2 regions of the Streptomyces sp. NPDC053367 genome follow, and region 1 is predicted to be linked to the other one. Evidence: riboswitches for the same ligand, from Rfam matches in the RefSeq annotation. Region 1 holds a riboswitch; the other holds the start of a gene.
The links. A riboswitch is a leader RNA that binds a small molecule or an ion and turns the genes downstream of it on or off. The one in region 1 is predicted to bind thiamine pyrophosphate.
Positions count from the first base shown of each region.

Region 2: linked by a shared signal. The riboswitch ahead of thiO (glycine oxidase ThiO) and the one ahead of thiC (phosphomethylpyrimidine synthase ThiC) in region 1 are both predicted to bind thiamine pyrophosphate.

Region 1 covers NZ_JBITYN010000003.1:184,034-191,118, forward strand. Annotated here, with positions in the region: gene ACIGXJ_RS10485 (metallophosphoesterase) at 1-677, shown strand, start outside; gene ACIGXJ_RS10490 (hypothetical protein) at 885-1,748, shown strand; gene thiC (phosphomethylpyrimidine synthase ThiC) at 1,886-3,685, opposite strand; TPP riboswitch at 3,678-3,855, opposite strand; gene ACIGXJ_RS10500 (hypothetical protein) at 4,186-4,425, shown strand; gene ACIGXJ_RS10505 (YibE/F family protein) at 4,422-5,906, shown strand; gene ACIGXJ_RS10510 (SsgA family sporulation/cell division regulator) at 6,302-6,739, opposite strand; gene ACIGXJ_RS10515 (IclR family transcriptional regulator) at 6,836-7,085, opposite strand, start outside.
Region 2 covers NZ_JBITYN010000001.1:377,923-385,007, forward strand. Annotated here, with positions in the region: gene thiE (thiamine phosphate synthase) at 1-488, opposite strand, end outside; gene ACIGXJ_RS01725 (Rv2175c family DNA-binding protein) at 566-931, opposite strand; gene ACIGXJ_RS01730 (NAD(P)/FAD-dependent oxidoreductase) at 1,066-2,316, opposite strand; gene ACIGXJ_RS01735 (hypothetical protein) at 2,349-2,720, opposite strand; TPP riboswitch at 2,775-2,886, shown strand; gene thiO (glycine oxidase ThiO) at 2,884-4,041, shown strand; gene thiS (sulfur carrier protein ThiS) at 4,038-4,250, shown strand; gene ACIGXJ_RS01750 (thiazole synthase) at 4,254-5,048, shown strand; gene pknB (Stk1 family PASTA domain-containing Ser/Thr kinase) at 5,222-7,085, shown strand, end outside.

The DNA.
Region 1 (7,085 bases):
ACCGCGGTCCGGACGGCATCGGCGTCATCGACCTCGTGATGCGGCTGTCCGCCGAGGCGGCAGCGGCCGGCGGCTACTGCAAGGCCCTGATGGGCAACCACGAGCTGCTGCTCATCGGCGCCAAGCGGTTCGGCGACACCCCCGTCAACTCCGGCGCGGGCACCGCCACCTTCCAGGCGGCCTGGCTGCTCAACGGTGGCCAGAAGACCGACATGGACCGCCTCCAGGACCACCATCTGCAGTGGATGTCCCGCCTCGACGCCCTGGAGCAGGTCGACGGCCATCTGCTGGTGCACTCCGACACCACCGCCTATCTGGACTACGGCGACTCCATCGAGGAAGTCAACGACACGATCCGCGAGACCCTCACCCGCAACGACGCGGACGAGGTCTGGGATCTGTTCCGCAAGTTCACCAAGCGCTTCTCCTTCCGTGACGAGGGCGGCGCCGACCATGTGCGCTCGCTGCTCGAGGTCTTCGGCGGCAGCCGCATCGTCCACGGCCACAGCCCCATCCCCTACCTCCTGGGCGAGGTCGGCTCCGAGGACGGCGAGGACAACGCCGGCCCCGTGGTCGAGGGACCGCACGTCTACGCCGACGGCCTCGCCATCGCCATGGACGGCGGAGTGACCATGGCCGGAAAGCTGCTCGTGCAGCAACTCCCGCTGGACAAGTGAGACTTCACCGGGCCGTGGTACCCCGTCGCAGGCCCGGAAGGTGACAGCGCGAGCCCGAGGGCGCGGACCGGAGGGCAATTTCTGCAAACCCCCTGTCGACGTGTGCCGTCACCGCTCTACCATCGGCTTATCCGTAGCAGGCTCCCCTCCGTTTCTGCCCGACGGCTCGTCAGCGTGCGAGCCCCAAGCCCTACGGAGCATCGGGGGATGCACATGAACAGCGTTCCGCAGCACCTGCTGAGCGAGGACCGCCAGGAGTACGAGCGGATCCTCGATGAGGCGCTGCGCTCCGCCCCGCACCGTCCTGAACTGGCCGCTGTCGGTCAGCGGCTCAACCCCGAACAACTGCGCACCATGGCGCTGGGCGCCACCGCTCTCATCACGGCCGCCGCGGCGACCGAGTACCAGCACTATGTGAAGGTCCGCGAGGAACTGCGCCGGCCCACACCACCCACCTCGTCGTCCCTGCGCGAGTCCGGCTCCGAGCCCGGTGCGGGCACGGGCGGACTCGCCTCCGTCATGGGGGAGGTCACCGAGACCGCCGGCGCGGGGGCCGTCGCGGTCGTCGCCGTCCTCGCCCCTGTCCTGGCCGGAACCGCCGCCGCGATCTTCCTGCTCGTCGGTTACCTCCTGAAGGTGCTCGATCCGGACCGGTCCTTCGCCGACACCATGCTCACGACCGGATGGGCGTTCGGCGCCCTGACCGCCGTCGCCATCCTGGTCGCCGCCGTCGGCCTGCTGCTCACCGCCCTGCGCAACAGGCCCACACCAAGCCCGAGTTCCTACGACGATCCGGGCGGGGAGCTGGACCAGGCCAGGCAGGCCTGGCGGGAGGCCCTGCTGGAGCGCGGCATCGTGCCGTTCCTGCGCGACGCGCTCGCCGCGTCGAGCCCGGTCGCCCTGCCCCGCACGAGTCCACCGACACCGGCCGGGCGCATGCCCCATCTCGGCTACGACCGCCCGGGTTTCACCAGCCCCGGCGAGGGCGCCTCCGCGAGCCCTCGCCCGAGCTACACCAGTCCCGACTTCAGCAGCCCCGACTTCGGGGGCCCCGAGCACCAGCCGGACTGACCCCGGCTTGCGCCGCCCGCCCAGGGGAGCGCAAGCCGCACACCGGGCCACCGGGAGCTTCGGCAGGCCGCCGACCCGAGGCGTACGGCAGGTCCGCGGACCCATGGCCGTACGACCCGGTCGGCCGCCTGTCGGTGTCAGTCCGCGAGCGGCAGGTACACCCGGTTGCCGGCCGCCGCGAACTCCTTCGACTTCTGGGCCATGCCCTCCTCGATCTCCGCCTTGCTGCCGCCGTGCTCACGGCGGATGTCCTGGGAGATCTTCATCGAGCAGAACTTCGGCCCGCACATGGAGCAGAAGTGAGCCGTCTTGGCAGGCTCGGCCGGGAGGGTCTCGTCGTGGAACTCCCGTGCCGTGTCCGGGTCGAGGGCCAGGTTGAACTGGTCCTCCCAGCGGAACTCGAACCGGGCGTCGGACAGCGCGTCGTCCCACTCCTGCGCCCCCGGGTGCCCCTTGGCGAGGTCGGCGGCGTGCGCGGCGATCTTGTAGGTGATGACGCCGGTCTTGACGTCGTCACGGTTGGGCAGGCCCAGGTGCTCCTTGGGCGTGACGTAGCACAGCATGGCCGTGCCCCACCAGGCGATCATCGCGGCACCGATGCCGGAAGTGATGTGGTCGTACGCGGGCGCGACGTCCGTGGTCAGCGGGCCGAGCGTATAGAACGGAGCTTCATCACAGATCTCCTGCTGAAGGTCGATGTTCTCCTTGATCTTGTGCATCGGGACGTGACCGGGGCCCTCGATCATCGTCTGCACATGGAAACGCTTGGCGATCCGGTTGAGTTCCCCGAGCGTCCTCAACTCCGCGAACTGCGCCTCGTCGTTGGCGTCCGCGATCGAACCCGGGCGCAGGCCGTCGCCGAGCGAGTACGTGATGTCGTACGCGGCGAGGATCTCGCAGAGCTCCTCGAAGTTCTCGTAGAGGAAGCTCTCCTTGTGGTGCGCCAGGCACCACGCGGCCATGATCGAGCCACCGCGCGAGACGATGCCCGTCTTGCGGTTGGCGGTCAGCGGCACGTACGGCAGCCGGACGCCCGCGTGGACGGTCATGTAGTCCACGCCCTGCTCGGCCTGCTCGATGACCGTGTCCTTGTAGATCTCCCAGGTCAGCTCCTCGGCCCGGCCGTCGACCTTCTCCAGGGCCTGGTAGAGCGGCACCGTGCCGATGGGCACGGGGGAGTTGCGCAGCACCCACTCGCGGGTGGTGTGGATGTTGCGGCCGGTGGACAGGTCCATGACCGTGTCGGCGCCCCAGCGGGTCGCCCAGGTCATCTTCTCGACCTCCTCCTCGATGGAGGACGTCACCGCGGAGTTGCCGATGTTGGCGTTGACCTTCACCAGGAACCGCTTGCCGATGATCATCGGCTCGATCTCCGGGTGGTTCACGTTCGCCGGCAGCACGGCCCGGCCTGCCGCGATCTCCTCGCGCACCACCTCGGGGGAAACGTTCTCCCTGATGGCCACGTATTCCATCTCGGGCGTGATCTCGCCCCGGCGCGCATAGGCCAGCTGCGTGACCGCCTGACCGCTGCGGCCGCGGCGCGGCAGCCGGGGGCGGCCCGGGAAGACCGCGTCGAGATTGCGCAGTCCACCACGCGGCGAGGTGTGCTTGAGGCCGTCGTCCTCGGGGCGGACGGGACGGCCCGCGTACTCCTCGGTGTCGCCACGGGCGATGATCCAGTTCTCCCGCAGCGGCGCCAGGCCCCTGCGGACGTCCGTCTCGACGGATGGATCGGTGTAAGGGCCTGATGTGTCGTACAACGTGACCGACTGGCCGTTGGTGAGGTGCACCTGACGGACCGGCACGCGCATATCGGGGCGCGAGCCCTCGACATACGCCTTGTGCCATCCGATGGACTTCCTGACGTCGTCGCTCTCGGAGACCGCGGAGGTCCCCTGCTGCGTGGAGGCAGGCGTGCGTACGTCCTTGCTGGTCATGAGACCTACTCCCTACGCCGGCATTACCCGGTAACAGGTTCGGCGGTCGACGCAGCGGTCACCGTCTCCCGGTGTTTCGTGTGGAACACCACGTGTTCCACGTGAAACATCGCGAAGACGGAGGTCAGCGCCCTCTCAGCCCGGTGCTCCGAGCTCCCGCGTGTACAAAGGTGCCTCCACGCTAGCGTCACTTCGGGCGCGGTGAACAGGGGGCCCCTGTCGTTCTTGCGATGATCGGTCAGTGACCACGACACAGCAGCCCCCGTTCCCGCCGCCCGAACCGCGCCGTGACGGACCCACCGCGAGGGCCTCCGGCGGTCGTCACATCGGCGGCTGCGGGGCCGGCCCCGCAGCCGTAAACGGACACGGTTCCGGGCACGGGCCCGGACCCTCTTTCCCGGGCGACGGGAGCGGCCGATACGGCACCGGAGGCGGCGCGGCGCCCGGCACCGCGGCAGGCTCCGAGGGCGGGCAGGCACACGGACCGGGTGACGGTGGCCATGGCCAGGGGCACGGGCACGGGCGTGGAGAGAGCGGGTGGACCGGGGCCGGTGGCGGTCCTGGGGCCGGTGGCGGCCCTGGCTCCGGAGACGGCCCTGGCTCTGGCGGCGGACACGAGGCCGGCGGCGGCTACGGCTTCGGCGGTGGAGACGGGGGCTACGGCTCCGGTGGTGGAGGCGGTGCCGAGGGCGGGCATGGTCTCGCTGGACGGCACGGACGTGGCAGCGGCCGCGACGTGAGCGGCGGTCACGGGTCAGGCAGCGGCCACGGAGGCGGAGGTGGTCACGGAGGCGGCGGCGGCCACGGAGGCGGTCACGGGTCAGGCAGCGGCCACGGAGGCGGAGGTGGTCACGGAGGCGGCGGCGGCCACGGAGGCGGTCACGGTGGCGGAGGCGGCCACGGAGGCGGCCACGGAGGCGGTCACTCGCACAGTCACAGTCATGGACCGGCCGCGCCCGTCTCCAAGCATCTGCGCAAGGTGATCGCGGCGATCCTCGTCCCGTTCGCGGCCGCGGTCGTGGTGGGCCTCGCGGTGTTGTGGCCCGGCGGTGCGCCGCCACACGAGCGCACCGGTGTCGGTTTCGACCGGCAGACGGAACAGGCGACGGTCACCAAGGTCGAGGAGCTGGACTGCAAGTCGGTCAATGCCTCCGGCGTCCCCCCGACAGGCGACACCTCCACCGCGGAGGGTTCCTCGGCGCAGCAGCAGGAGAACGGCACCTGCAAGCGGGCGACGATCCGGGTCGACTCCGGCGAGGACAGCGGGCGCACGTTCACCGAGATCGTGCAGCCGGACCAGTCACGGCAGTTGCACGAGGGCCAGGAGGTCGTGGTCGCCTACGAGCCCTCCGCGCCGAAGGACCTGCAGTACTCCGTCGTGGATGTGAACCGCCGGCTTCCGCTGGGTGTGCTCGCCGGCATCTTCGCGATCGCCGTCGTGCTCGTGGGCCGGATGCGCGGGGTGATGGCGCTGGTCGCTCTGGCCATGAGTTTCGTGGTGCTCAACTTCTTCATCCTGCCCGCGATCCTTCAGGGCTCGAACCCGCTGGTCGTGGCGGTGGTCGGGGCGAGCGCGATCATGCTGATCGCGTTGTATCTGTGTCACGGCCTGTCCGCCCGGACCTCGGTGGCCGTGCTCGGCACCCTGATCTCCCTGCTGCTGATCGGCGTGCTCGGCTCGTGGTTCATCGACTGGGCCGCCCTCACCGGCAACACGGACGACAACACCGGCCTGATCCACGGGCTGTACCCGTCGATCGACATGAGCGGTCTGCTGCTGGCGGGCATCATCATCGGCTCGCTCGGGGTCCTGGACGACGTGACCGTCACCCAGACGTCGGCGGTGTGGGAGTTGCACGAGGCCAACCCGACGATGGGCTGGCGCGGCCTGTACCGGGCGGGCATCCGGATCGGCCGCGATCACATCGCCTCGGTCGTCAACACGCTCGTCCTCGCCTACGCGGGCGCGGCTCTGCCGCTGCTGCTGCTGTTCTCGATCGCGCAGAGCAGCGTGGGGGCGGTCGTCAACAGCGAGCTGGTCGCGGAGGAGATCGTGCGCACGCTGGTCGGCTCGATCGGCCTGGTGGCGTCCGTTCCGGTCACGACCGCCCTGGCCGCGCTCATGGTCTCCGCCGACCGTCCGGCGCTCGCGCCCTCGGAGGCCAGCCCGTCGCCCGCCGTGGCGGTCCGGACCGGCAGGGGCAGGCGGCGCAAGCGCTGAGTGCCGCCGCACGCTCGGCGGCACCTTCAGCGGCAGCTGCCCGGAGCACGGCCGGGGGCCGGCCGACCGGGGGCGCGGTCACGAGCTGGCGCCCCCGTGCGCGGGTCACGGACCGGTGCCCAGTGCGCGGATCACGGACCGGTGCCCAGTGCGCAGGTCACAGCCTCCCGGCCCAGCGCCCTCTCACGGCCTGCCGACCCGGCGAACGGTCACCGGCCCGGACGGCATACGGTCACCGACCCGGACCCGACACACGGTCACCGGCCCGGACCGGGCGTACGGTCACCGGCCCCAGCCCATCCCCCGGCCACCGACCCGGCCCAATGGCCAGGCGCCCCGCCCCGCCCCACGCTCTCCGTGGTGAAGCGTTACGCCACCTCCCTGGACGTCACGCGTCACCCCGCGCTCTGTTCCTCCGCGAGGATCCGGTCCAGGGCCTCGTCGAGATGGGTGTCGAAATCGGCCAGCGAGGTCTCCTGACCGAGCGGCACCAGCTTGTCCGTGCGGTCGAGGAACGCCACCAGCGGCGCTGTGGAGGAGCGGAACAGCGCCTGGTCGCTGCCGACCTGAAGCCGGAGCAGCACCTCGCCCAGGGACTCCGGTTCGACCGGCGCGACCCTCACATCGCCCTCGCCGCTCGGCCGGCCCACGCCGTCGATGAGCAGCTCGCGCCCGAACGCCCAGGTGACCGGGGCATCCCCGGGAAGATGGAAGGTCAGCCGAACGGCGTAGGGATCACAGGTCTCGTAGCGCAGCTCGACCGGGATCCGGAAGGAGAGCTCCTCGGAGACGAGAAAGCTCATCATGACTTCTGCCTGCACCGACTCGCGCATCGCCTACCCCGTCTTCGCCGTCGACTGGCCGGGAATGAACCCTGATCGTGGTGGCATCTTGCTCAACGTGCACACCAGATCACAAGGAGTGAGTTTTCAGATACTGATAGAGATCGCCAGCGACCCCAGCAGACGCCCGACCTCGCACTGCAATTGCCTGGCCGCCGAGAGCAGACGGGCCTCATGCTGGACCGGCAGGGAGATGGCCATCGTCGCCGCGGTGCTACCCACAGTGATCGGAATGGCCGCGCAGACCGTGCCCAGGGCGTACTCCTGACGTTCGGTCACCGGACCCATCCGCTCCGTCCGGTCGAGGCGGCGCAGTATGGCACCGGTGTCCCGCACG
Region 2 (7,085 bases), on a different contig from region 1:
GTGCCGAGCGCGGCGGTGTACCGCACCAGGTCCAGGCCGGGTGCGTACCGGCCGGGCTTGGTGGGGGTGGGCCAGCAGGGGCCGGTGCAGAAGTAGTCCACGCCCTCCTGGACCGCTGCCGCCGCGGCCTCCTCCTCGGCGTGCGTGGAGCGGCCGATCAGGACGTCCTCGCCGAGGATGGCGCGGGCCGCGGGCACCGGCAGGTCGCCCTGGCCGAGGTGCAGGACATCGGCCCCGGCGGCGTGCGCGACGTCCGCGCGGTCGTTCACCGCGAGGAGCTTGCCGTGCCGGGCGCAGGCGTCGGCGAAGACCTTCAGGTGCTCCAGCTCCTCGCCGGCCTCCATGCCCTTGTCGCGCAGCTGCACGATGTCGACGCCGGAGGCGAGGACCGCGTCCAGGAACTCGGGCAGGTCGCCCTGGCGCTTGCGGGCGTCCGTGCAGAGGTAGAGCCGGGCGTCGGCGAGCTGGGCGCGTGCGGTCGCGGGCATACGTGTCCCCCCGTGGTGTCGGTGGCGCACGGGCCGGGGACGTACCCCGGCCCTGTGCCTCCAGAGTGCTGATCAGGTCAGACGGCGAGCGCCTGGGCGCGGCGCTTCACCTCCGTGCCGCGATTCTCGCTGAGCGCCTGCGCGGGGGTGCCGGGCAGGCTGTCGTCGGGGGTGAAGAGCCACTCCAGCATCTCTTCGTCGGTGAAGCCGTCGTCCCGCAGGAGCGTCAGGGTGCCGGTGAGGCCCTTGACGACCTTGTCCCCGTCGATGAAGGCGGCGGGGACGTGCAGTGCGCGGTTCTCACCACGGCGTACGGCGATGAGCTGGCCCTCCTTGACCAGCTGCCGCACGCGGGTCACCTCGACACCGAGCATTTCTGCGATGTCGGGGAGGGTGAGCCAGGCGGGGACGAGAGCATCGATCTTTGCGTCAATCTCGGTCACAGGGACAAGCCTGCCATCCAGCACTGACAGTCGGAAGTCGAGGCCACCCGGGTGGGGGCGTGATCACGTCTGCCGGGCCCTTCGGGCCGATCGCCCGCGCGGCGCAGCCGCACATCGGGACAGCTCCGCGCCCCCTACAGCGCGGCCGCCTTCAGAGGGCGGGCCGGGTCCGCCAGGAGGTCCGGATCCATCCGGGCGCCCGACTCGATCAGCTTCCTGCCCTGCGCCAGGTCCCTCGGGCGGCCGACCGCCAGCAGGGCCACCAGGCGGCCCTCGCGCAGCCAGCACACCGACCAGGCCGGACCCGACGGGTCGCCGCGCCACAGCAGCGTGTCGGCGGAGGTGTGGTGGCCTGCGTACTGCACGAACCGGCCGAACTGCTCGGACCAGAAGTAGGGCACCGGGTCGTAGACGGACGGCGGCTCGTCCGTCGAGGCGCCGATGATGTTGGCGGCGACCGTGCGCGGGCCCTGCAGGGCGTTGTCCCAGTGGTGGACCAGCAGTCGCTCGCCGTAGCGGCCGGAGGGGAAGGAGGCGCAGTCGCCGACCGCGTGGACGTCGGGGGCGGAGGTGTGCAGGTGGGCGTCGGCGACGACCTCGCCGTGGGCGCCCAGCTCGACGCCGGAGCCGGTGAGCCAGGCGGTGGCGGGGCGGGCGCCGATGCCGACGACGACCGCGCCGGCGGGCAGCCGGGTGCCGTCGTCGAGGACGACCTCGCCGGGCTCGACGCGGGCCACACGCGTGTGGGTGCGCAGATCGGCGCCGGCGTCGGCGTACCAGGAGGCCATCGGGGCGGCGACCTCGGCGGGCAGCGCCCCGGCGAGCGGCCGGTCGGCGGCCTCCACGACGGTCACCGCGCAGCCCGCCTCGCGCGCGGCGGTGGCGAACTCGGCGCCGATCCAGCCGGCTCCGACGACCACGATGTCGTGCTGGCGGGCCAGGACGGGCCGCAGCCGCTCGGCGTCGTCCAGGGTGCGCAGCAGATGCACGCCGGGCACGCCCTCGGCGCCGGCCAGATGCACCGGTTCGGCGCCGGTGGCCAGGACCAGGACGTCGTAGGGCACCGGGCCGTGCTCGGTGTCCAGCTCATGGTCGGCCGGGCGCAGGCCGAGGGCCTCGCGGCCGAGGTGCAGCTCGATGTCGAGCGCCTCGAAGTCGACGTCGAAGGCGGAGCCCTCGGCGGTGCCGAGCAGCACGGCCTTGGACAGCGGGGGCCGGTCGTAGGGCTGGTGGGGTTCGGCGCCGATCAGGGTCACGGTGCCCGTGAAGCCCTGTTCGCGCAGGGCGACCGCGGTCTGCACGCCGGCCATGCCCGCGCCCACGACGACGACACGCCGCGGCACGGTCGCTCCCGGCGCTTCCCGTTCCTGCGTCTGCTCGCTCACCTGATCACCATAGACAACTGACAATCCGTCAGTCACCGGCCGTGTCCCGTGACCTCCCCCACCACGTCCGTGACCTCCTCCACCACGCTGGTCCCGCTGCCCGGCCGCGACTCCCACTCCCAGGTCTCCTCCAGGCGGAGCCGCCCGTCGGGCAGCTCCACGACCCGTGACACGCAGTGCCCGGAGGCCGTCGTGCCGTCGAGCCGCAGCTGGACATACCGAAAGTCCAGCCGGTCTCCGTCCCGGGTTCCCACCAGCCGGCCGCGCACCACATCGCCGCCCGCGTACTCGGCCCAGATCCCGCCGTCCTTCTCGTGGTACGTGAACCGGGTGCGGGTGCCCACCTGACCTGGGGCTTGGTCGGCGACCGGGGCGAGGACGAGACCGTCGAGCGAACGGGGCACGGCTGAAGGCTCCCTTACGAGGGTGTGGCGGCTGCGGTTAGGGTGGGGCAAACGTAAAGCACTCGCGGGAGCCCGGACGCACCGGGCTGAGAGGGAGGCTGGCGGCCTCCGACCGTACGAACCTGATCCGGGTCATGCCGGCGAAGGGAGGGGCTGGACGCCCATGTCGCGTACGTCAGACGTCCTCGTGGTCGGGGGCGGCATCATCGGTCTGGTGACGGCGTGGCGGGCCGCGCAACGCGGTCTCGCCACGGCTGTCGTGGACCCGGAACCGGGCGGCGGGGCCGCGCAGGTGGCGGCCGGGATGCTGGCCGCCGTCACCGAACTGCACTACGGCGAGCAGACCCTGCTCGGCCTGAACCTCGCCTCGGCGCGCCGCTACCCGGAGTTCGCCGCCGAGCTGACCGGCCTCACCGGGCACGACCTCGGCTACCGGCAGTGCGGCACCCTCGCCGTCGCGCTGGACGCCGACGACCGCGCGCACCTGCGCGAACTGCACGCGCTCCAGCAGCAGTCGGGCCTGGACTCGCAGTGGCTGTCCGGACGTGAGTGCCGGCGCCTGGAGCCGATGCTGGCGCCGGGCGTGCGCGGCGGGCTGCGGGTGGACGGCGACCACCAGATCGACCCGCGGCGCCTCGCGGCGGCCCTGGTGGCGGCCTGCGCGCAGGCGGGCGTGGTGTTCCACCGCGACTGGGCCGAACAGCTCACCGTCGTACGGGAGCGGGCCGCGGGTGTCGTCACGCGCGCGGGCGCGCTGCTGGGGGCCGGGCAGGTGGTCCTCGCGGCGGGCAGCCTCAGCGGGCGGCTCGCCGGTGTCCCGGACGACGTACTGCCGCCGGTCAGGCCGGTGAAGGGGCAGGTGCTGCGGCTGACCGTGCCGGGGCGGTACGCGCCCTTCCTGCACCGCACCGTCCGCGCGGTGGTGCGCGGCAGCCAGGTCTATCTGGTGCCGCGGGAGAACGGCGAGCTGGTCGTCGGGGCCACCAGCGAGGAACTCGGCTGGGACACCACGGTGACCGCGGGCGGCGTGTACGAGCTGCTGCGCGACGCCCACGAACTGGTCCCCGGCATCACCGAACTGCCGCTGACGGAGACCCGCGCGGGTCTGCGCCCCGGCTCACCCGACAACGCGCCGCTGCTCGGCCCGACCGAGCTGGACGGCCTGCTGCTGGCCACCGGCCACTACCGCAACGGCGTGCTGCTGACGCCGGTCACCGGCGACGCCATGGCCCACGTCCTGACCACCGGTGAACTGCCCGACGAGGCCCGCCCCTTCACGCCCCGGCGCTTCACCACCGCACTCACGGAGCAGCCCGTATGAACCTCTCGGTCACCATCTCGGTCAACGGCGAGCGTCGGCAGATCGAGCCGGGGACGGCTCTCGACACGCTCGTGCGCTCCCTCACCGCGGCGCCCTCCGGAGTGGCCGCCGCGCTCAACGAGACCGTCGTGCCGCGCACGCAGTGGTCCTCCACCGCGCTCGCCGAGGGCGACCGCGTCGAAGTCCTCACCGCCGTACAGGGAGGCTGACCCATGGCCGACGATCCGTTCGTCCTCGGGGGTACGACGTTCAGCTCCCGGCTGATCATGGGGACCGGGGGCGCGCCCAGCCTGGAGGTGCTGGAGCGGGCGCTGGTGGCGTCCGGGACGGAGCTGACGACCGTCGCCATGCGGCGCGTCGACCCCTCGGTGCACGGCTCGGTGCTGTCCGTGCTGGACAGGCTCGGCATCCGCGTCCTGCCCAACACGGCCGGCTGTTTCACCGCCGGGGAGGCCGTGCTGACGGCCCGGCTGGCCCGCGAGGCGCTCGGCACCGACCTGGTCAAGCTGGAGGTCATCGCCGACGAGCGCACCCTGCTGCCGGACCCGATCGAGCTGCTGGACGCGGCCGAGACGCTGGTGGAGGACGGCTTCACCGTCCTGCCGTACACCAACGACGACCCCGTCCTCGCCCGGAAGCTGGAGGACGCGGGCTGCGCGGCGGTCATGCCGCTGGGGTCGCCGATCGGCTCGGGCCTCGGCATCCGCAACCCGCACAACTTCCAGCTGATCTGCGAGCAGGCGCGGGTGCCGGTGATCCTGGACGCGGGTGCCGGTACGGCGTCCGACGCGGCGCTCGCGATGGAGCTGGGCTGCGCCGGTGTGATGCTCGCCTCGGCGGTGACGCGGGCGCAGGAGCCGGTGCTGATGGCCTCCGCGATGAGGAGCGCCGTGGAGGCGGGCCGGCTGGCCTTCCGGGCCGGGCGGATCCCGAAGCGGCACTTTGCCGAGGCGTCGTCCCCGGTGGACGGGCTGGCACGGCTGGACCCGGAGCGGCCGGCCTTCTGAGGGTCCGCTCGCCGGCGCGGGGGTTGCCGCCCGCCCCGGCCGACCGCCCACGGCGGTGGCCACGACGGTGGCGGACCGTCCGGTCGTCGGGTGCGTCACAGGTCGGCTGCAGTCCCTGCCCGATCCGGTCGGAAGAGGCAGGGCTGTCGGTCCCGGCTCGTACACTCACCTGCGTGGACACGACCCTTCAGGACCCTCTGGTCGGGCAGGTGCTCGACGGGCGTTATCGCGTCGAGGCGCGGATCGCGGTCGGCGGGATGGCCACGGTCTACCGGGCCGTGGACACCCGTCTGGACCGCGTGCTCGCGCTGAAGGTGATGCACCAGGCGCTGGCCGTCGACGGGGCCTTCGTCGAGCGGTTCATCCGCGAGGCGAAGTCCGTGGCCCGCCTCGCGCACCCGAACGTGGTGCAGGTCTTCGACCAGGGCGCGGACGGGTCGTACGTGTATCTGGCGATGGAGTACATCGCCGGCTGCACCCTGCGGGACGTGCTGCGCGAGCGCGGGGCGCTGCAGCCGCGGGCCGCGCTGGACATCCTGGAGCCGGTGCTGGCCGCGCTGGGCGCCGCCCACCGGGCCGGGTTCGTGCACCGCGACATGAAGCCGGAGAACGTCCTCATAGGGGACGACGGCCGGGTGAAGGTCGCCGACTTCGGGCTGGTGCGCTCGGTGGACACGGTGACCAGCACCTCCGGCTCGGTCCTCGGCACGGCCGCCTATCTCGCCCCCGAGCAGATCGAGCGGGGCGCCGCCGACCCGCGCGTCGACGTGTACGCGTGCGGGGTGATGCTGTTCGAGATGCTCACCGGCGGCAAGCCGCACTTCGGGGACTCCCCCGCGCAGATCCTCTACAAGCACGTCCACGACGACGTCCCGCCGCCCTCGGCCTCGGTGCCGGGCCTGGCGTACGCGCTGGACGAACTGGTCGCCTCGGCGACCGCGCGCACCCCGGAGATCCGGCCGTACGACGCCGTGGCGCTGCTCGCCCAGGTCCGCGAGGCGCGCGCCGGGCTGTCCGAGGCGGAGCTGGACGCGGTGCCGCCGCGGGCGATCGCGGCGGAGCACGACAACGCGGAGGACCGGACGAGCGTGATCCCGCGCTCGCTGACCGTGCCCCGGCCGCTGCCGGTGAACGACGACGAGGACCGGCACACCAGCCGGCTGGCCTCCCCGCCTCCGCTGCCGCCGCGCCGCCGGTCGCTGCCGCGGCGGGGGGTGCTGTCGATCGTGGCGGCCGTGCTGCTGGTGCTCGGCGTCGGTGCGGGCGTCTGGTACATCAACTCCGGCCAGTTCACCAAGGTGCCGCTGGTGCTGGAGAAGACCGAGGAGCAGGCCCGCGACCGGCTGTCCGACGCCGGTCTGGAGGTCGGCGGGGTCGAGCGGGCGTACAGCGACACCGTCAAGCGCGGCCTGGTGATGGGCACCGACCCGGAGCCGGGCGCCCGCATCCGGGCCAACGACTCGGTGACCCTCACCATCTCCCGGGGCCCGGAGGTCGTGCGGGTGCCGGCGCTGCGGGGCGAGCCGCTGGACGAGGCGAGACGGGCCCTGAAGGACGAGGGCCTGGAGCCGGGCATGGTCACGCGCGAGTTCAGCGACGAGGTGCCCAGGGGCGCGGTGCTGCGCACCGATCCGGAGGGCGGTGTGGAGCGCCGCGCGGGCTCCGCCGTGGCCCTGGTGGTCAGCAAGGGCAGCCCGGTGGACATCCCGGACGTCGTCGGGGACGACCTCGCGGACGCCCGCGCGGAGCTGCTGGAGGCGGGCCTGAAGGTCGAGGTCGCGTCGGCGCAGATCAACTCCGACATCGACAAGGGCAAGGTCGCCCTGCAGTCGCCGGACTCCGGCGGCGAGGCCGCCGAGGGCGACACGGTGACGCTGACCCTGTCCAAGGGCCCGGTGATGGTCGAGGTGCCGGACGTGGTCGGCGACAGCGTGGACGACGCCCGGGACAAGCTGGAGGACGCCGGCTTCGAGGTCGACGAGGACCGCGGTCTCCTCGGTCTCTTCGGCGACACCGTGAAGAGCCAGTCCGTGGAGG